Regions from separate parts of the Mesorhizobium sp. B2-8-1 genome, predicted to be linked through region 1. Evidence: riboswitches for the same ligand, from Rfam matches in the RefSeq annotation. Region 1 holds a riboswitch; each other region holds the start of a gene.

The links. A riboswitch is a leader RNA that binds a small molecule or an ion and turns the genes downstream of it on or off. The one in region 1 is predicted to bind cobalamin.
Region 2: linked by a shared signal. The riboswitch ahead of bluB (5,6-dimethylbenzimidazole synthase) and the one ahead of FJ428_RS25970 (ABC transporter ATP-binding protein) in region 1 are both predicted to bind cobalamin.
Region 3: linked by a shared signal. The riboswitch ahead of FJ428_RS17970 (CbtB domain-containing protein) and the one ahead of FJ428_RS25970 (ABC transporter ATP-binding protein) in region 1 are both predicted to bind cobalamin.
Region 4: linked by a shared signal. The riboswitch ahead of FJ428_RS17800 (DUF1636 family protein) and the one ahead of FJ428_RS25970 (ABC transporter ATP-binding protein) in region 1 are both predicted to bind cobalamin.

The regions. Positions count from the first base shown of each region.
Region 1 covers NZ_VFTX01000012.1:43,462-48,371, reverse strand. The annotation lists gene FJ428_RS25980 (iron ABC transporter permease) at 1-794, opposite strand, end outside; gene FJ428_RS25975 (ABC transporter substrate-binding protein) at 803-1,750, opposite strand; gene FJ428_RS25970 (ABC transporter ATP-binding protein) at 1,796-2,584, opposite strand; cobalamin riboswitch at 2,841-3,050, opposite strand; gene FJ428_RS25965 (LacI family DNA-binding transcriptional regulator) at 3,113-4,138, opposite strand; gene FJ428_RS25960 (Gfo/Idh/MocA family oxidoreductase) at 4,320-4,910, shown strand, end outside.
Region 2 covers NZ_VFTX01000001.1:501,003-505,912, reverse strand. The annotation lists gene FJ428_RS02485 (histone deacetylase family protein) at 1-809, opposite strand, end outside; cobalamin riboswitch at 931-1,111, shown strand; gene bluB (5,6-dimethylbenzimidazole synthase) at 1,160-1,912, shown strand; gene FJ428_RS02475 (TetR/AcrR family transcriptional regulator) at 1,956-2,561, opposite strand; gene FJ428_RS02470 (MFS transporter) at 2,682-3,905, shown strand; gene ribB (3,4-dihydroxy-2-butanone-4-phosphate synthase) at 3,956-4,910, opposite strand, start outside.
Region 3 covers NZ_VFTX01000006.1:251,640-256,549, forward strand. The annotation lists gene FJ428_RS17955 (DUF1624 domain-containing protein) at 1-140, opposite strand, end outside; gene FJ428_RS17960 (MFS transporter) at 372-1,571, shown strand; gene FJ428_RS17965 (aromatic ring-hydroxylating dioxygenase subunit alpha) at 1,575-2,744, opposite strand; cobalamin riboswitch at 2,878-3,074, shown strand; gene FJ428_RS17970 (CbtB domain-containing protein) at 3,110-3,289, shown strand; gene FJ428_RS17975 (CbtA family protein) at 3,305-4,102, shown strand; gene cobU (bifunctional adenosylcobinamide kinase/adenosylcobinamide-phosphate guanylyltransferase) at 4,095-4,610, shown strand; gene cobO (cob(I)yrinic acid a,c-diamide adenosyltransferase) at 4,612-4,910, shown strand, end outside.
Region 4 covers NZ_VFTX01000006.1:215,960-220,869, reverse strand. The annotation lists gene FJ428_RS17805 (winged helix-turn-helix domain-containing protein) at 1-721, shown strand, start outside; cobalamin riboswitch at 751-955, shown strand; gene FJ428_RS17800 (DUF1636 family protein) at 993-1,439, shown strand; gene cobW (cobalamin biosynthesis protein CobW) at 1,442-2,494, shown strand; gene FJ428_RS17790 (cobaltochelatase subunit CobN) at 2,511-4,910, shown strand, end outside.

The DNA.
Region 1 (4,910 bases):
ACGCCAGCGACCGAAACCAGGATCGCGGTCGAAAAAGCGGCGACCAGAAACGTCGTCCGTCGCATTCGCGCCACCGGCACGCCAAGACTTTCGGCGGCATTTTCGCCGGCCAGGAAAGCGTCCAGCCGGCGATGATTCCACAGCCCGTACGCCGCAATCGTGCCGGCCCCAAGCGCACCCAGCCAGATATTGTCCCACCGCGCAAGGCCGAGCCCGCCCATCGTCCAGAACAGCACCGAATGGGCGGCGCGCTGGTCACCGGCAAAGACCAGGTAATTGGTCAATGCGGTGAACATGAAGGAGACCGCAAGTCCGGCGAGGATCAGCCGTTCGGGGCCTTGTCCCCTCACCCGCGCAACCAGCAAAAGCACAACGCAAGCCGCCAGAATACCGCCGGTGAACGCGGCGATCGGTAGCGTCCAGATCCCGAAACTGTCGCCGAAGACGGTGATGACGGAGACAGCGCCGGCGGCGGCTCCCGACGAGAGACCGAACAGGAACGGATCGGCAAGATCGTTGCGCGTCACCGTCTGCAACAGCGCGCCGACCACGCCCAGGCCGCCGCCGAGACAGATGGCCAGGATGGTGCGCGGCAATCTGAGGTCGACGACGATCCTGCCGACCGGGCCGGACACGTCATGCCCCTTCAATCCGATCGCATGGCCAAGTGCTGCAACGACGTCGCCCAGCGGGATCATCGTCGAACCATAGGCGATCGATAGCAGCGCGAGCGCGGCCATAGCCAACGCGGCCGCCATCATGGCCAATACGAATGCCTTGTGCCGCAAAGTCATCTTCCCGGTTAAAATGCTTCCGGATGCATCGCCCTGGCGATCTTGCCGATCGCTTCGATGTTGGCCGGTCCGGGTGTCAGTTCGGCATAGCGAAGCGCCACGAAGCGTTCGTTCTTGACCGCGTCTGTCTCCTTCATTGCCGGATGCGCTTTCAGGAAATCGAGCAGCTTCCGGTAGCCGCCGCCATCCTGATAGTCGAGCAGGATGAGGAATTGCGGATTGCGCGAGGCCACCGTCTCCCAATCCGTGTTGCCCCAGCTGGTGTCCATGTCGGCCATGATGTTGTCGCCGCCTGCCGCGGAAATCATGGCGTTGGGAATGGCGAACTTGCCTGATGTGAACGGCTTGTCCTCGCCGGAATCATAGAGGAAGACGCGCGTTCCCCTGCGGTCGCCGACCTTGGCCGTGATTTCGGCGAGCTGCGCCTTCCAGCCGGAGACGAGCTTATCCGCTTCGGCCTCCTTGCCGAAGATCTTGCCCAGCTTCTCGACATCGCCATAGAGCAGGTCCATCGAAGCGGCAGGCCGGTTCTTGTCGAGATGGACGCAGCTTTCCGTCAGCACCAGGGTCTTGATGCCGTGTGGCGCCAGCGTATCGGGCGTCACCTCGCCGCCCGGCTTCATGCCGTAATACCAGCCGGCGAAGAAGAAGTCGGGCTCGACAGCGACCAGGTTTTCCAGCGTCGGATATTTGGGCGCCAGTTCGGGGATCGAGCTCTGTTCGGCCTTGAATTCGGGAGTGACCTTGTACCATCCAGTGATGCCGGTCAGGCCGACGATCGACGGCTGCAGCTTCAGTGCGAAGGCCATCTCGGCCATGTTGAGATCGTGAATGACGGCGCGCTTTGGAGGCGCGTCGAAGGTCAGCGGCTTGCCGCAGCTGTCGACCGTCACCGGAAAGGCGAAGGCCGTAGAGCCGAGCAGGGAGAAGGCAAGAGACACGGCAAGGCGTTTCACGGATGTTGCTCCTTGTTGAACAGGATCTGCCGGAAATGGCTTCGATCACGAAGATGGCGCGGCACGGTTCGGAACCTCGAACACCGTCAGCTCGCGGTCCTCCGTCGGGTGGCGCAACCTAAAGACGTCGATACCGAAGATCTCGCGGATCAGCTGCTGGGTGAGTGCTTCGCGTGGCGGCGCCAGCACATGCAACCGGCCATGGCTCATCACCGCGACCCTGGTGGCGAAAGGCGTCACCAGCGCCAGATCGTGCAGCACCGCGATCACGGTCATGCCGAGGCCTGCAACCAGTTCGAGCAACTCGCTGCGCGCCCGCGGGTCGAGATGGTTGGTCGGCTCGTCGAGGAACAGGATCTTCGGCTCCTGTGCGATGGCGCGGGCAAGCTGGGCGCGCTGGCGCTCGCCGCCCGACAGCGAGCCGATGGTGCGGCCAAGCAGCGGCAACAGCCCGGTCCGGCGCAGCGCCTCGACGACAATGTCGCGTTCCTCGCTCCTGTGCCTGCGGCCGGTATGCGGAACCCGGCCGAGCTCGACATAATCGATCACCGCCAGCCGTGGATCCGGTTGATCGGTCTGGCCGACGACGGCGATGTGCAGCGCCCGCTCGGCGGTCGAAATCCTGTCCAGCAGGCGCCCGGTGAGCTTCACTTCGCCCGAACTCGGCCGCAGCATGCCCGACAGCATGCGCAGCAATGTCGTCTTGCCGGCGCCGTTGGGACCGATGATGGCGAGACGGTCGCCCGCCGCCACCGAAAGGCTGACCGGATGCACCAGATGCAGGCCATCCGCCGCCGCGGCCAGGTCGCGGGCCTCGAGAAGCGGCGCGGTCATGGGCAATTCCTTGCAGGGCCTGCCGGAATACGGGCCAGCGTCTTGCTTGCCAATCCTGCCGGACGCTGGCCTGAATTCACCTCGGTGGCGATATCGCGGCAAAGCGTGCACACGATGATGCGATGCATGGGAATGCAGTGAATGCGATCGATGGAGCCGTCCAACTTCCGTCACTTTCAAAAATGGCGACGGAAGGAAGCTGGCTTGAACCGGTCGACAAGACCGAACCCCGCGTCTCCTCCCGGCACACCCCGTCCGGTCAACCCATGCAGATGGCAGGTCTCCTGGCTCGCGGGTCGTTGCGCCATCCTGCCTTCCCAGCCTTGCCGGCCAGTGGCTTCTCGGATTTTGCTAGCCGCTTACAGTTGCGGGGGCAGCCATGGCTTCGACCCGAAAATCGGGCCTCACCATGTTCCCTTTTCACCCCTCGCCTTGCGGCGCGGGGACCATCACGAGTCGCAGCCTAGGATGCAGGCAGCGTCGAGGCAAGGTCGATGCATGTTCTGTTATAACGATACAAACGTGTGGTCAATCACTATCGCGCGCCACCAGTTCCAGCGGCCAGACCTCGCGAATGATCTCTGGCCCTTTCGCGCCGGCGAAAGCCGGGAGCGAGGCGAGCAGGATTTCGCCGAGCCGCCGCCCCATCGGGTCAAGGCTCGGACGAAAGCCGGTCAGCGCCGGCGAGAAATAACGGCAGAGCGGCGTGTCGACGATGACGATCACCGCGACATCCTGCCCGGGCTTGATCCCCATTTCGGCGAGCGCTTTGCAGCCGCCGAGCGCCATCGAGTCGTTGTTGAAGATAATCGCGGTCGGCGGATCCTTCGACCGCATGACTTGCGGTGTCACCGCGTAGCCACCGGCTTCGTTGATAAAACCGTCCACAATCAGGCCGGGATCGACTTCGATGCCGTGCCGCCGCAGCGCCTTGCAATAACCCTCCAGAAACAGATAACCGAAATTCAGGTCAAGCGACGGCCGGATGGCGGCGATGCGGCGGTGGCCACGCGCAACCAGCCGGTCGACCGCATCGGCGCCCGCCTTCTCGAAATCCAGATCCAGAGAGGGATAGCTGTCGTCGCCGGACCGGCTTCGGCCGAGCGTCGCGAAGGGAAAGCCGGCCTTGCTCAGATAGTCGATGCGATCGTCCTCGCGCCGCGTCCAGGCCAGTACGACGGCATCGGCACGACGCGTCTCGACGACGCGGCGCAGCCGCTCCTGTTGATAATCCGCCGGCGCGCCCATGACGATGATCAGGTCCAGCCCGCACTCGGCCAATGTCGCTTGCAGTCCGGTGAGGAACGGAATGAAGAACGGCTCGCCATACTGCTGGTCGCCCGGATGCGGCTGCAGCATGAAAGCCACGGCATGGGTGGTGCCGCGGCGTAGGTTCCTGCCCGAGTGGTTCGGTGAATAATTGAGCTTCCGGGCCGCCTCGAGCACGCGCTGGCGTGTCTCGGCGTTCACGTCGGCGCGCCCGTTAAGCGCGCGCGAGACTGTACCGATCGAAATGTTCAGGTGCCGCGCAAGATCGTGAATGCTGGACGCCAAGACCTCCCCCTCCTGCTTCTGGCTAGCACCAGCCGGTCGTGCGGCCAAGGCGTTTCAGAGCCGACGGTACAAATCCGATTGACAATATATGCCATCGGGTGTGTCATCGTAAACGTTTACGGAAGTCATTTACGGACTGCCGTGGGTGCCAGCCAGGAGGGGTTGGCCGGAGGAGCGCTGGATGATGCACGTCGTCCTGGTCGGGTGCGGAGCCATGAGCAAAACCTGGCTCGAGGCCATCAGCCAATCCCCTGCCGTCAAGATCGTCGGTCTCGTCGACCTCGACGCCGACAGGGCGCGCCAGCGGGCACGCGAATACGACCTCGCCGGGGTCGCGATCGGGACCGATCTCGACGTCGTTCTCTCCCAGACCAGACCCGATGCGGTGTTCGACGTGGTCGTGCCTGCCGCCCGTCGCGCCGTGGCGAATTCGGCCTTTGCCCATGGCTGTCATCTGTTGACGGAAAAGCCGCTGGCCGACAGCCCGGACAATGCGCGCGCCATCATCGACGATGCGCGGCGCGCCCGGCGCATCCATGCCGTGGTGCAGAACCGCCGCTACGTCGCCAACGTCCGGCGCATCCGGCGCTTCCTCGGCTCCGGCGCCATCGGCGCTGCGACCAGCATCCATGCCGATTTTTTCATTGCGCCGCATTTCGGCGGTTTCCGCGAAGGCATGCGCCATGTGCTGCTGCTCGACATGGCGATCCATACATTCGACGCCGCCCGCTACATGGTCGATGGCGAGCCGACCGAAGTGTATTGCCGGGAA
Region 2 (4,910 bases), on a different contig from region 1:
ATGAGTTGGCCGGTCGCCCAGTCGAAATCATCCTCGGTCAGGTTGATCTCGGCCAGCGGGTCGCGATGATGCGCGTCGAAGCCGGCCGAAATAATGATCAGGTCGGGTGCAAAATTGTCGAGCGAGGGCAGCACGCGCGACAGGAAGGCATCGCGGAACGCCTCGCTGCCGGTCTGCGGCGCAAGCGGCGCGTTGACGATGTTGCCGGCGCCGGTTTCGTTCTTTGCTCCGGTGCCGGGGTAGAGCGGCATCTGGTGCGTCGAGCAATAAAGCACGGACGGATCGTCCCAGAAAACATCCTGCGTGCCGTTGCCGTGATGCACGTCCCAGTCGACGATGGCGACGCGTTCGATATCGTGTTTGCGCTGTGCATAACGTGCGGCGATGGCCGCTGTGTTGAACAGGCAGAAGCCCATCGCCGTCGCTTTCTCCGCATGATGGCCGGGCGGCCGGGCGGCGACGAAAACGTTGTCTGCCCTGCCGGCAAAGACGTCGTCGACGGCGGCGTTGGCGGCTCCGATCGCGGTGATCGCCGCTTGCCAGCTCTTCGGGCTGGCCGTTGTGTCGGCATCGATGCGGGCGATGCCCGTATCGGGAATGGCGGCGCGTACCCGCTCGACGAAATCCTCGGGATGCGCGTAGAGAATGGTGGCCTCATCGCCTTCCGGCGCCTCGAGGCGGTCGAGCGCGGCAAAAGCCTCGTCGTCGAGCACGCGCTCGATGGCGCGCAAGCGGTCCGGCCGCTCCGGATGGCCGGGTGGCGTGATGTGCTCGAGGAAGATCGGATGGGTGTAGAGACGAGTGGCCATGCTCCCTATCTAGTGCCCTGGCGCGGCGATGGCCATGCGTTGCGGCCTGATGGTTGGGGAAAATCGCGCTTGCGTCCGTTCGCGTCGCCGCGGGGATTGGCGGCGCAGGGGCTTCGTCGTAAAGTCCCGGCCACTGCCTGGTGCCCGCCGCGAGCGGGAGAATCGGGAACACGGTTTGATACCGTGGCGTGCCCAACGCTGTAAGGGGGACCGCGCCGGTAAATGCCACTGTCGATGACGGGAAGGCGCCGGATGCGGGTTGATCCCGAGCCAGAAGACCGGCCTGGCAGGCATCGTCATCCGCATGGTCAGGCGGACGGCAGTTGATTGCAATCGCAAGGGGACAAGCGATGCCGGACAATATGACCATCCCCGTGGGTGACGGATTCGACCAGATGGCGCGCGATGCGGTCTACCGCGCCATGTTCACGCGGCGCGATGTCCGCAGCCATTTTACATCAGAGGCCGTCGACGACGAGGTCTTGGCGCGGCTGCTGCTTGCCGCCCATCACGCGCCATCGGTCGGCTTCATGCAGCCATGGAATTTCATCGTCATTCGTGGCACCGAACGACGGGAACAGGTGCGCGACCTGTTCCTCGCGGCGCGCGAGCAGGAATTGCCGGCGATCGAGGAAGAGCGGCGGGCGCTCTACCGCAAGCTCAAGCTGGAAGGCATCTGCGAAAGCGCGCTCAATATCTGTATCACCTGCGACCGCCGACGCTCACAGGGTTCGCCGCTGGGACGCTGGCACAATCCCGAGATGGATCTCTACAGCACGGTCTGCGCGGTGCAGAATTTCTGGCTGGCGGCGCGCGCCGAAGGCGTCGGCGTTGGCTGGGTCAGCATTATCGAGGCGCAGGCGTTGAAAGGCCTTCTGTCGATTCCCGAGCACGTGACGCCGGTGGCCTATCTCTGTGTCGGCCGTGTCTCGGAGTTCGCGCCGAAACCGGACCTCGAAACACATGGCTGGGGGCGGCGGCTGCCGCTGCCCGAGCTGATCATGAGCGAGACGTTTTGCGGACAGGGCGAAGTTCCGCTCAAATCAACGATCGCACGCCTCAAGGCGGCAACATGCGAAAAGTCTGACAAACTCTTGATTTGATTGCCGATACGGCATGCCCAGAGCTGCCGGCGGCCTGCCGTCGTCAGGCGGCTCCGGCATCCTTCCTCAACAATCCTTCGAGCAGTTGCTTGAATGCCGCCACCACGGTCTTCGACGTCGCTTCCGGGTCGTTCGAATTGGCGATCCGCTGCGCCGCCTGGCTGCTCGCCCCGTTGATCAGCCGTGCCGCGGTCTCGGGGTCTACGCCCGGGACAACCACCCCGCCGCCCTGCAGCGTCGTCAGGTGATCGGTCATCGACGCGACGCAGGCATTGGCGTTCGGCCATTGCGCGGGATCCCCCAGCACGGCCGGACCGTCCCGAAACATGATGCGCTGGATTTCCGGCTCCAGCGCCATTTCGATGTAGCTCGTGCATTCGTCGACGAAGCTTTGCCAGCGGGTCGGTGCTTTCGCTGCAACCTCATTCACCCGTGCCGCCATCTCGGCGTCTATCTCGGCGATAACCGCCTGCAAAAGCCCCTTCTTGTCCCCGAAATGATGATAGAGCGCACCGCGCGTCAGCCCTGCCGATGCGGTGAAATCATCCATCGATGCCTCGGCATAACCGATCGTTCCGAACGCATGCCGGGCCGCGGCAATCAATTTGGCGCGCGTTTCGGCGATCATTTCCCTGCGGGGCTTGTGCATCTCTTCTGGCCTTATCCACATACGTCACGTATGCCAATTGACATACGCGACGTATGATCTATTTAGTATTCATACGCATCGTATGTAATTTCCGAATCGCCTTTTGTCGAGGAACGGATCATGCAGAACCCCTATTCCGAGATCTTTCGAGCCCCTGGCGCCAAGGGCTTTGCCGCTGCAGGCTTCATGGCGCGCCTGCCGATCGCCATGGCGCCGATCGGCATCGTGGCGATGCTGTCGCAGACGCGTGGCGAATACTGGCTGGCGGGTGCCGTCTCGGCGACATTCGCGCTGGCCAACGCTTTCCTGGCGCCGCAGATCTCCAGGCTGGTCGACCGCCTCGGCCAGACATGGATCGTCGTGCCCACCACCATCATCTCCGTGCTGGCATTCCTGCTGCTGATTGCGTCGGCCAACCAGGATTGGCCGGTATGGACATCGTTCGTGTCGGCGCTGCTGGCAGCGGCCATGCCCAGCATGCCGGCAATGGTGCGCGCGCGCTGGACCGAGCTTTTTCGCGGCCGGCCGGAGATGAACACCGCCTTCGCCTTCGAATCGGCGGCCGACGAGCTGGTCTATATCGCCGGCGCGTCGCTGTCGGTGGGCCTCAGTGCGGCGCTGTTTCCGGAAGCAGGCATGCTGGCGAGCACGTTGTTTCTCGCTTTGGGCTCGATAGCATTCATCCTGCAGCGATCGACCGAGCCGAAAGTGCGGCCGGTGGACCATGGTTCGACTGGCTCGGCAATCCGCCTGCGGCCGGTACAGATCATCACCTTCGCCCTGATCTTCATCGGCGCGACCTTCGCGACGACGGAAGTGAGCACCGTGGCGATCACCAAGGAGTTCGGCCAAGCCGGTGCCGCAAGCCTGGTGATCGGCGTCTATGCGCTGGGATCGTTCGTGTTGGGCATCGTGGTCGGCGCGCTCAACCTCAAGACGCCGCTACAGCGCCAGCTGACCGTCGCGGTCGCCATCATCGCAGTCAGCACGATTTTGCCGCTCACCGCCGACAGCGTGCCGATTTTGGCGCTGACCGTCTTCATCAGCGGCGTGGCGATCTCGCCGACTTTCATCACGGCATTCGGCCTGATCGAACGGCATGTGCCGGAAGCGATGCTGACCGAGGGCATTACCTGGGTGACAACGGGAATCGGCATCGGCATGGCGCTGGGCTCTTTCGCCGCCGGCGCGGTGGTGGATGCGTTCGGCGCCCAGAACGGGTTCTGGGTCTCGGTGGTCGCGGGCGGCATCGCGCTGGTCACGGTGCTGCTCGGCCAGCGCAGTCTTGCCACTCACAAATGCGAGTTGGATGGGTGTGAAGCGGCCGTCGCTGCCGCGGAATGAACCATGACGCGTCCGGTTCAGCGGATCGGACGCTATTGCCGCCGTCGAACCTAGAGAATCTCGGTTTTGGCGATGTGGATGCCAAAACCTTCGAGGCCGACATAGTGGCGCTCGCGCGAGGCGATCAAATTGATCGAGGAAATGCCGAGATCCTTCAGGATCTGAGCACCGAGCCCGATCTCGCGCCATTCATTCTCGCGGCGGCGCGCCTCTTCGTGGTCCTCCCGGTCGCCGCTCGCCGGCCGGTTGCGCTCCTGGTGGGCGACACCGACCGAGCCCTCGCGCAGATAGACGATGACGCCGCGCTTGCGCTCGCCCATCGCCTTCATGATGGCGTCCAGCCGGTGGCTGGTGCCGAAGACGTCGGTCACCACGTCCTCGGAGTGCAGACGCACAGGCACCTCTTCTCCGTCGCGGATGTCGCCGAAGACGACGGCGACATGGTGCATGGAATCCCAGGGCAGCGTGTAGGTGAAGACCTGCGCCTTGCCGCCGAGCGTGTCGATCTCGGAGCATGCCACGCGTTCGACCAGTGTTTCCTTGCGTTGCCGATAGGCGATGAGGTCGGCGACCGAGACCTGCTTGAGGCCGTGCTCCTCGGCAAAAGCCGCGACCTGCGGGCCGCGCTTGACGGTGCCGTCATCATTGACCAGTTCCGAGATCACGCCGATCGGCGGCAGGCCGGCGAGCTTGCACAGATCGACGGCCGCCTCGGTATGGCCCGAACGCATAAGCACGCCGCCTTCGCGCGCGATGAGCGGGAAGATGTGGCCGGGGCGGACGAAATCGGAGGCGCCGACATTGCCGTTGGCGAGATTGCGCACGGTCAGCGTGCGGTCGTCAGCTGAAATGCCAGTCGTGGTGCCGTGCTTGAAATCGACGCTAACCGTGAAGGCGGTGGTGTGCGCCGAATCATTGTCGGCGACCATCGGCGCAAGGTTGAGGCGCTTGGCCTCCTCGCGCGGCATCGGCGTGCAGACGATGCCCGAAGTGTTGCGCACGATG
Region 3 (4,910 bases), on a different contig from region 1:
TAGCCGAAGAATTCCAGGTCCCAGGTGAAATGGTAGCTCGCCATGGCGATCAGCGCGATGCCGCGCAGCATGTCGACGGCGACGATGCGCTTGGTCTTCGGCAACTCCGCGGCGGGCATGGTCGGCGTCTGGATGCTCATGGTCTCGCGATCTGATTCAGCCCCGCACGAGGACTATCACGGTTACGCCGGACAAAAGAAGGCCGTGAGCTTCGATACGGACGATCAGCCGGCGCTGCATCAGGCACCCCTTTAGGCCAGCACCGGAAAGCCTTTGACCGGCTTCGTTTTAACCGGGGCACGTCGGTTTCCTGTTACCGGTCGCGAAATGATGGCCGCAGATTTGGCTGGTGATTCTGCTTTGGGGAAGCAATGTCCACGCATGTGCGCCATCCGATCTGGCTACCGGCCCTCAAGGCCGCGGATGCCCGCACCTTCGCCTCGCTCTACGCGGTCGAATCCTTCGCTCGCGCCACGGTGTCGAGCGTCATCCCGATCCAGGCCTACGAGATCCTCCACAACGAGCAGATCGTCTCGATCCTCTACACCATAGTGGCGATGCTCGGCCTGTCGGTGACCCTGTTCATGCCGATGCTGATCCAGCGCTTCGCACGGCGCTGGGTCTACACGGCGGGCGCCTGCCTGCTGGCGATCGGCTCGCTGTTCTTCGTCACGCATACGCTCGCAGGGCAATTGGCCGGCATGCTGTGCCGTGTCATGGGCGCCAGTGCGCTGTCGATCACGCTCAACCTCTACATCATGGACCACATCCGCAAGACCGATTTCATGCAGGCCGAATCGCTGCGCATGGCGTGGTCGATGTTTGCCTGGACGGGTGGGCCGACGCTCGGCATCTTTCTCTACACACGCTTCGGCATCTATGCCGCGCATGGCGCGGTCGCCGTATTCGCCTTGGCCCTGCTGGCGTTGTTCTGGACCTACCGGCTCGGCGACAGTCCCTCGATCCGGCCGGGCAAGACGCGCCCGGTCAACCCGCTGGCCAATATCGGCCGCTTCGTCGCGCAGCCGAGGCTGAGGCTGGCCTGGCTGATCGCCTTCGGCCGCTCCTGCTTCTGGACGACATTTTTCGTCTATGGCCCGCTGTTCATGGTCATCACCGGTGAGGGCGAACTTGCCGGCGGCATTCTGGTTTCGGCAGGCAACGCGCTTTTGTTCATGGCGATTTTCTGGGGCAAGGCCGGCAAGCGCTTCGGCGGCCGCAGGACCATGACTTTTGCCTATTTCGCCATGTCGGTGGTGCTGCTGGCGGCGGGTGCCGTCGGCGAAAGCGCGCCGCTCGTCACCGGCGCCTTCCTGCTGTGCGGCGCCTTCTTCACCATCGCGCTCGACGCGCTGGGCTCGACCGCCTTCATGCGCTCGGTCCGCTCTTATGAGCGGGCGCAGATGGCTGCGGTCTACCGCACTTATCTCGACTTTTCCGAACTGACGCCGCCGCTGGTCTACTCGGTGGTGCTGGCCTTTTTCGGACTGGGCTCGGTTTTCGTCACGCTCGGCCTGCTTGCGGCGGTCTGCGGTTATGTCACCTGGCGGTATCTGCCGAAGTCGCTGTGAAGCTTACGGCACAAGCGCAGCATGTCGTTCGCGTACCCAATCGTGGAAGCGGTGGAGGTCGTACTCCTCCGGCATCAGCACGCCGGCCTTATGGCGCATAGAGCGCAGCCCTTTCTGGTTGACCTCGCAGATCGCGGCATCCTCCTCCAGCACCTGGGTGCCGAATCCGACGATGTTGTCGATGTCGGTGGCGGCGAGCGCGTCGGGCGCGAACAGCCATTCGGCGGTCAATTCGGTCTGCTCGGGGCCAAGCGGCACCAGCCGTACGGACCTGACATAGTCGACGTGGCCGACGATGAACATCGAGGGCAGGCTGGTGGCGTAGGTCTGGCCGGCGGCGTGCTCGGCCGGCGTCAGGCCCGAAAAGACCGGCCCATGCGCCTGGCCGTCACGTGACCATGTTTCGGCACCCGCCCGCAGCCCGCCGGAAAATTCCGGCGCGTCATTGTCGGCATGGCGGGTCCATTCGGGGTCGTCATGCCGGCCCATCAGGCCGCGACCATAGATCGGCACCAGCCGCGACAGGTCCTTGTGGACGCCGGGGCAATGCAGGCATTCGTTGAAGTTTTCCCAGAAGATCTTCCAGTTGCAGTTCATCACCTTGCGCAGCACATGGCCCGATACCAGCGATTCCAGCGGCCAGTTGCCGAGATCGCCGGAGGCCGGGTCGAAGGATGAGTGCGCCGAGCCGGCGGCATCTTCCGCGAGATTGACGAAGACGAAGCCGCGCCAGACCGACAGCGCGACGCGATAGAGCGGATGGTCCGCCTTGTCGAAACCTTCGGGCAGCGTTTTCGATGGCACGCGCACGAGATCGCCGCGCAGCGAATAGGACCATGCGTGGTAGGGGCAGGTGATCAGCCGCGCCTTCAGCCGGCCCTCGCGTTCCTGGCAAAGCTGCGAGCCGCGATGCCGGCAGGTGTTGTGGAAGGCGCGCAGTTCGCCGGTGTCGTCGCGCAGTACGACGATCTCCTGGCTGCCGACGCGGAAGGTGCGAAAAGCCAGCGGTTGGGCGAGATCAGCTTCACGGCAGACGAGCAGGCAGTTCCTGTACCAGATGGCGTCAAGGTCGCGCTGGTAGGCCGCCGCATCCCAATAGGCCGACGACGGCAATGTCGGCTCGGCCCGGGTGAGGCCGTTATAGGGGGCGTGCTGGCTCTGGACGGGCTGCATGGCTGGCCTCCTGTGAGATGGCAGCCGACACCCGGCTACGGAAATTGTCAATTGCAGCGGAGCAAGCGGCCGGACGGCGCTAAAGCGCTTGTCGCCGTCGGAATTTGGTTTGCCGGATGCGGCGATTTTCCCTATAGTCACCTTCGTCGTCGGTTCCGATTGGAGCCAAGAGGGAATGCGGTGCGGGCAGATTTGTTGCCCAATGCCGTGGCTGCCCCCGCAACTGTGTGCGGTAGTCCTCTCCATATGCCACTGAAGATTTTCTTCGGGAAGGTGGGGAAGGGCGCTGATCCGCGAGCCAGGAGACCTGCCGGCGACAGGAAACTGACTTCGATGCCCTCGGGTGGAGGGTGAAAGGACAAGACATGAATACCGCTTCCGTCTCCCTCGGCGCCTCCATCTCCTCGCAGTCGCGCCTCCTGCAGCTCGCGCTCGCGGCGCTGCTCGGCGTTTTCGTCGTAGGCTTTGTCGGTTTCTCGCATATCGACGCGGTCCACAATGCCGCGCACGACTATCGCCACTCGATGGCGTTTCCCTGCCACTGATAGGGATTTGACATCATGAACCTGTTTCGCAACGTCGTGTTCATCGCGGCGATCGCAGGGCTCGTGGCCGGTGTCGTTCTCGCCTGCATGCAGGCCTATGCCACCGTGCCGTTGATCCTGAAGGCGGAAGTCTACGAACAGGCCGGCGGCGGCCACCACCACGACCATACCGCACCGGCCCCGACCGACAACAACGCCATGAACTCTGCCGCCCCGGCGGGCAATGCCATGAGCTCCGCCGCGCCGGCAGCCGCTGAAGCTGTTCCGGCTGGAGAGGAAGGCTGGGCGCCGGCCGACGGCTTCGAGCGCTTCGCCTTCAGCGTGCTTGCCAACATCGTCACCGGCATCGGCTTCGCGCTGGTCCTGGTCGCGGTTTCGGAATTCGCCGGCGGCATCGGCAACTGGCGCCAGGGCGTGTTCTGGGGACTGGCCGGCTTTGCCGTGTTCACGCTGGCGCCGGGCCTCGGCCTGCCGCCGGAACTGCCGGCCATGCCTGCCGCCGAGCTTCTGCCACGCCAGATCTGGTGGACGGCGACGGTGGCGGCGACGGCGATCGGCCTTGCCCTGATCGCCTTCCGCAAATCACTGCCGCTGGCGATTCTGGGCGTGGTGTTGATCGTCGCGCCGCATATTGTCGGCGCGCCGCAGCCGGACAGTTTCGAGACGCCGATTCCGGAAGGCCTGCATCATCAGTTCGTGGTGGCGGTGACCGTAACCAACCTGGTGTTCTGGCTCGTGCTCGGCGCTGCCGCCGGCGTGGTGCGTGGACGCTTCACCGGCAGCGCGACGAGCCTGCGCGACAGCTTTGCCTGATCGCGGAAGACTGACCTTCATCATCGGCGGTGCGCGCTCCGGCAAGAGCGCGCACGCCGAAACGCTGATGACGGCCTTGCCTTCGCCATGGACCTACATCGCCACGGCGCAAGCCTATGACGACGAGATGCAGCAGCGCATCGCGTTGCACCGGTCGCGGCGCGGCGAGGGCTGGACGACCATCGATGCACCGCTTGGCCTTGTCGGTGCACTCGAGGCCCTACCGGAGGACCAGCCGGTCCTTGTCGACTGCCTGACGCTCTGGCTGACCAATCACATGCTGGCCGATCATGATGTAGAGGCCGAATGTCGGCGGCTGGCTGACATGCTGTCGCGGCCGCGCGGACCCTGGTTCGTGGTATCCAACGAGGTCGGGCAAGGCATCGTGCCCGACAATGCGCTGGGGCGCCGGTTCCGCGACGCCGCCGGCCGGCTCAACCAGCAGGTCGCGGCGATTGCCGAGACCGTGCTTTTGATGGTGGCGGGGCTGCCGCTCAAGGTGAAGTGACATGACCGACATCGACGAAAAGGACGAAGAGCGCCACCGCGCCAAGATGGCCAAGCGCAAGGCGGTCCAAGACGCCGAGGTGGCGAGCAAGACGGTCGAAAAGGGGCTGCTGATCGTCAACACCGGCCCGGGCAAAGGCAAGACCACGGCTGCCTTTGGCCTGGCGCTGCGGATGCTCGGCTACGGCAAGCGCGTCGGCGTCGTCCAGTTCATCAAGGGCAAATGGCATACGGGTGAGAAGGAGGCCTTCGCCGCCTTCGGCGACCGCGTCGTCTGGCACGCGATGGGCGAGGGGTTCAC
Region 4 (4,910 bases), on a different contig from region 1:
GAGCCACGCCAAGCATGCCTTCGAATGGCTGTTCTGGGCAGGACGCATCACCACCGCGCACCGCCGTGGCTTCGAACGCTTCTACGATCTGCCCGAGCGCGTGCTGCCGCAGGCGATCCTCGATCTGCCGGTGCCGTCAGCCGAGGACGCGCATCGGGAATTGCTGCGGATATCCGCCCGCGCTCATGGCGTCGCGACAGCAAGCGACCTGCGCGACTATTTCCGCCTGTCGCCGGCCGACATGAAGGGCCGGCTGGAGGAGCTGGTTGAAACAGGCGAGCTGGTGCCGGTGCGTGTCGAGGGCTGGAACAAACCGGCTTACCTCCATAAGGAGGCCCGTATTCCACGAAAAATCGAGGCCCGCGCCTTGCTGGCGCCGTTCGATCCGGTCGTTTTCGAGCGCTCGCGCACGGAGCGGCTGTTCGATTTCCACTACCGCATAGAAATCTACACCCCTGCCGAAAAACGGCAATACGGCTATTACGTCCTGCCGTTCCTGCTCGGCGACAGGATCGTGGCGCGCGTCGACCTCAAGGCCGACCGGCCGGCCAGCGTGCTACGCGTCCACGCGGCCTATGCCGAGCCCGGCGCGCCGCCTGAAACCGCCGCGCAACTCTTCCAGGAATTGACGCAGATGCAGGGCTGGCTCGGCCTCGAACGGATCGAGGTTACGCCCGCCGGCGACCTTGGGCAGCCGCTCGCCGACATTGCCGTGTCGTAGACGCGCGTTGACACCGCCGCCTGCAAGAGCCTAAATCCATTCCAGACGGTCTCCTCTCGGCAAAGGGAGGAGCCAAGAGGGAATGCGGTGCGAAATCTCGATTTCAAATCCGCGGCTGTCCCCGCAACTGTAAGCGACGAGCCAAGGCCGAAAACCACTGGGACGGTCCCGGGAAGGCGGCACGAAGGCGATGACCCGCGAGCCAGGAGACCTGCCGTCTGAGACATAAGAATCCGATCGCCCGGCGGGTTTTCCGGGCAAGGAGCCCGATTTGGAACGCGACAGCAGTTTCCCGGCTGAAACAGCGGACATTTTGTCTGGCGATAGCGACTTGTCTGGCGATAGCGACGCCTTGGCCGGCGTCACTGTCATCATCTGCGCTTCCTGCCGCGACGAGACCGGTTCCGATGCCCATCCCCGCGCCGGCGAAGTTTTGGCTCAAGATACGCGCCAAGCCGCAACGGCCGACAATGTCCGTGTCCGCACCGTCGAATGCCTCGGCAACTGCAAGCGCCGTCTCAGTGCCGCGATTCTTCGCGACGGCTGCTGGAGTTATGTCTTCGGCGACCTGAACATCGCCAGCGGCGCCGATCTCGTGACCGGCGCGAAACTCTTCGCCGCTTCGACCAACGGCCTCATTCCGTGGCGTGGTCGCCCGGATTCCCTCAAGCGCGGCCTCGTCGCCCGCATTCCTCCCCTCGACATGCTGAAGGACTGATCATGACCGCCGCAGTTTCCGCCGCCACTCTCTCCCGCGTCCCCTGTACCGTGGTCACCGGCTTCCTGGGTGCCGGCAAGACCACGCTGGTCCGCCATCTCCTGGAGAACGCGGGCGGCAAGCGGATCGCCATCATCGTCAACGAATTCGGCGACATCGGAATCGACGGCGAGATCCTCAAGGGCTGCGGCATCGACACCTGCCCGGAGGAAAACATCGTCGAACTGGCCAATGGCTGCATCTGCTGCACCGTCGCCGACGATTTCGTCCCGGCGCTCGACCAGATCCTGTCGCTGACGCCGAAGGTCGACCACATCCTGATCGAGACCTCAGGCTTGGCTCTGCCCAAGCCGCTGGTCCAGGCCTTCCAGTGGCCGACAGTGAAGAGCCGGGTGACAGTCGACGGCGTAATCGCCGTGGTCGACGGTCCGGCATTGGCCGAGGGGCGCGTCGCCAACGACATGGACGCCCTGCAGGCGCAACGCGCGCAGGACCAGACACTGGACCACGACGACCCCGTCGAGGAGGTGTTCGAGGACCAGATCGCCTGCGCCGACCTCATCATCCTGTCGAAGAGCGACCTGATGGATGCCGCAGGTTCGGCTCGCGCCAACGCCATCATTGGCGAACACTCCGCCCGCGCCGTGAAGGTCGTGCCGACGGCTCATGGCAAGGTCGATCCGTCCGTGCTGCTCGGGCTAGGCCTCGCCGTCGAGGACGACATCGAGAACCGCAAGTCCCATCATGACGGCGCCTTCGACCACGAGCACGACGACTTCGATACGTTCATCGTCGACATCCCCTCGATCGCCAACCCGGACGACCTGGCAAAGCGCGTCGCGACCGCCGCCGAACAGGAGAACGTGCTGCGGGTGAAAGGCTTCGTCGAGGTCGGCGGCAAGCCGATGCGGCTTTTGCTCCAGGCCGTTGGTCCGCGCGTCAATCATTATTATGACCGCGCCTGGACGGCTGACGACGACCGCCGCTCGCGCCTGGTCGTCATCGGCCTCAAGGGGCTGAACCGCCCGGCGATCGAGCATATCCTCGCCGGCTGAGGCAACACCGACCGCGATGCACATCCTCACCACCACATCCGCCTCGCTCGACGATCTCGCCGAGCCGGTCGATCTGCGGCAGACGCCGGCGGAAATGGTGGCGCTGTCCTTCACGGACAGCGACCTGGCCGGACTGGCAGCGGCCTGGAAAGGCGACGCCGATCGGCTGCCCACGATGCGGCTGGCCGCGCTGCGCGACCTGCGCCACCCCATGTCCGTCGACCTCTGGATCGACAGCGTCGCCCGTCACGCCAAAGTCATTCTGGTGCGTATTCTCGGCGGTTACGAGTGGTGGCGCTACGGCTGCGACCAGTTGGCCGTGGTTGCCCGTGAGCGTGGCATAAAGCTGGCACTACTTCCCGGTGAAAGCCACGACGAGGATATCAGGCTGATCGAAGCCTCGACGCTGCCGCGCGAGGAACTGGACGGGCTGCTCAATTATTTCCGCCAGGGCGGCCCGGCCAATATGAGCGCGCTGGTGCGCAGGCTGGCGCGGTTGGCGGGGTCTGATCGCGAGATTGCCGAGCCGGTAAGCGTGCCGAAAGCCGGGTTTTATGAGCCGGGGCGCGGAGTCGTGGAGAAGCCGGACTTATCGAATGTTGACGATCCTTCACACCCCCCTCTGTCCGGCAGGACATCTCCTCTGCAAGGGGGGAGATCGGCTGTCATCAAGGCCGGCTCCTCTTCTGTCCCCTTGGACAGGGATTTATCTCGACCATCCGCGATAGGCGAAATCGTCGATGAAAGAGCAATCTCCCCCCTTGCGGGGGAGATGTCCGGTAGGACAGAGGGGGGTGTGACGGAACTCGACGCCGGCAACGTCAACCCACCCGTGATTCCCATCCTCTTCTACCGCTCGATGCTGCTCGCCGCCGATGTCGCGCCCATCGACGCGCTTTTCGAGGCGCTACGGCAGCGCGGCATGCTGCCGGTGCCGATCTTCGTCTCCAGCCTGAAAGACCCGGAATCTCTGGCTTTTGTTGAAACCGCGATTGCCCAGCTCAAGCCCGCCGCCATCATCACTGCGACCGCGTTCGCGTCCGGCGCCGAACCCGGCGTCGAGACCCTGTTCGACCGCGCCGGCGTGCCGGTCTTCCAGGTGATCGTCGCCACCACCCGCCGCGACGTATGGGAGAAGAACCAGCGCGGGCTTGCGCCCGCCGACCTCGCCATGCATGTCGTGCTGCCCGAACTGGACGGCCGCATCCTGGCCGGCGCCGTTTCGTTCAAGGGCGAGAGCGAGACCGACCCGGCGCTCGGCCACCGCGCCTTTGCCAACCGGCCGGAACCCGATCGCGTCGAACAGGTGGCGGACCGGGTCGCGGCCTTCATCAGCCTTCGGGAAACGCCCCGCGCGGAACGCAAGCTCGCCATTCTGATCCCTGATTATCCGAGCGCTCCCGGCCGCACCGGCTATGCGGTCGGGTTGGATGTGCCATCGAGCGTGCTGGCGATGCTGCACGACCTCCAGGAACAGGGCTATGTAGTTGAGGGAATTCCCCAAACGTCGCGTGCGTTGCTGGATTTGCTGGAGCGCAGCAAGGCTGGGTTGGAGTTGGATGAGTACCTTGCCTTCTCAACGGAATTGCCGGGCGCAGCAATTGCTGCCGTAGAAGCAGCTTGGGGCAAAGCCGAAGGCGAGACAGGTTTGCGCGAGGCACCCCCCTCTGTCCTGCCGGACATCTTCCCCGCAAGGGGGGAGATTACGCCGTCATCTCTGTCTTCGCCAATCTCCAACGTTGCAAGAGTAGCTCCAGCGTCGAAACTGCCAATCTCCCCCCTTGCGGGGGAGATGTCCGGCAGGACAGAGGGGGGTGTTCAAGCGCTGCCCGCCGCCAAATTCCCCTTCCGCGCCGCGACCTTCGGCAACATCACCGTGGCGCTGGCTCCAGACCGCGGCCGCTCGGCCGACCGCCGCGCCGACTATCACGACCCGACGCTGCCGCCGCGCCATGCGTTGCTCGCCTTCGGCCTGTGGCTGCGCAAATTGCTCGGCGTCCATGCGCTCATCCATGTTGGCGCGCATGGCACGCTGGAATGGCTGCCGGGCAAGACGGTTGCGCTTTCGCAAAACTGCTTCCCCGAGATCGTCACCGGTCCCCTGCCCGTCATCTATCCCTTTATCGTCTCCAATCCCGGCGAGGCGGCGCAGGCGAAGCGGCGGATCGCCGCCGTCACGCTCGGCCATCTGCCGCCGCCGCTCACCGGCGCCGGATTGGACAAGAACCAGCACAGGCTCGAACGGCTGGTCGACGAATACGCCCAGGCTGACGGTCTCGACCGCCGCCGCCGCGACCGTCTGGCCAGTCTGATCGTCGAAACCGCGCAGACGACGGGCCTCGCCGCGGAGGCCGGCGTTGCCCGCACCGACGCGCCGGACGAGGCCCTGCGCCGCATCGATGCCTGGCTCTGCGAC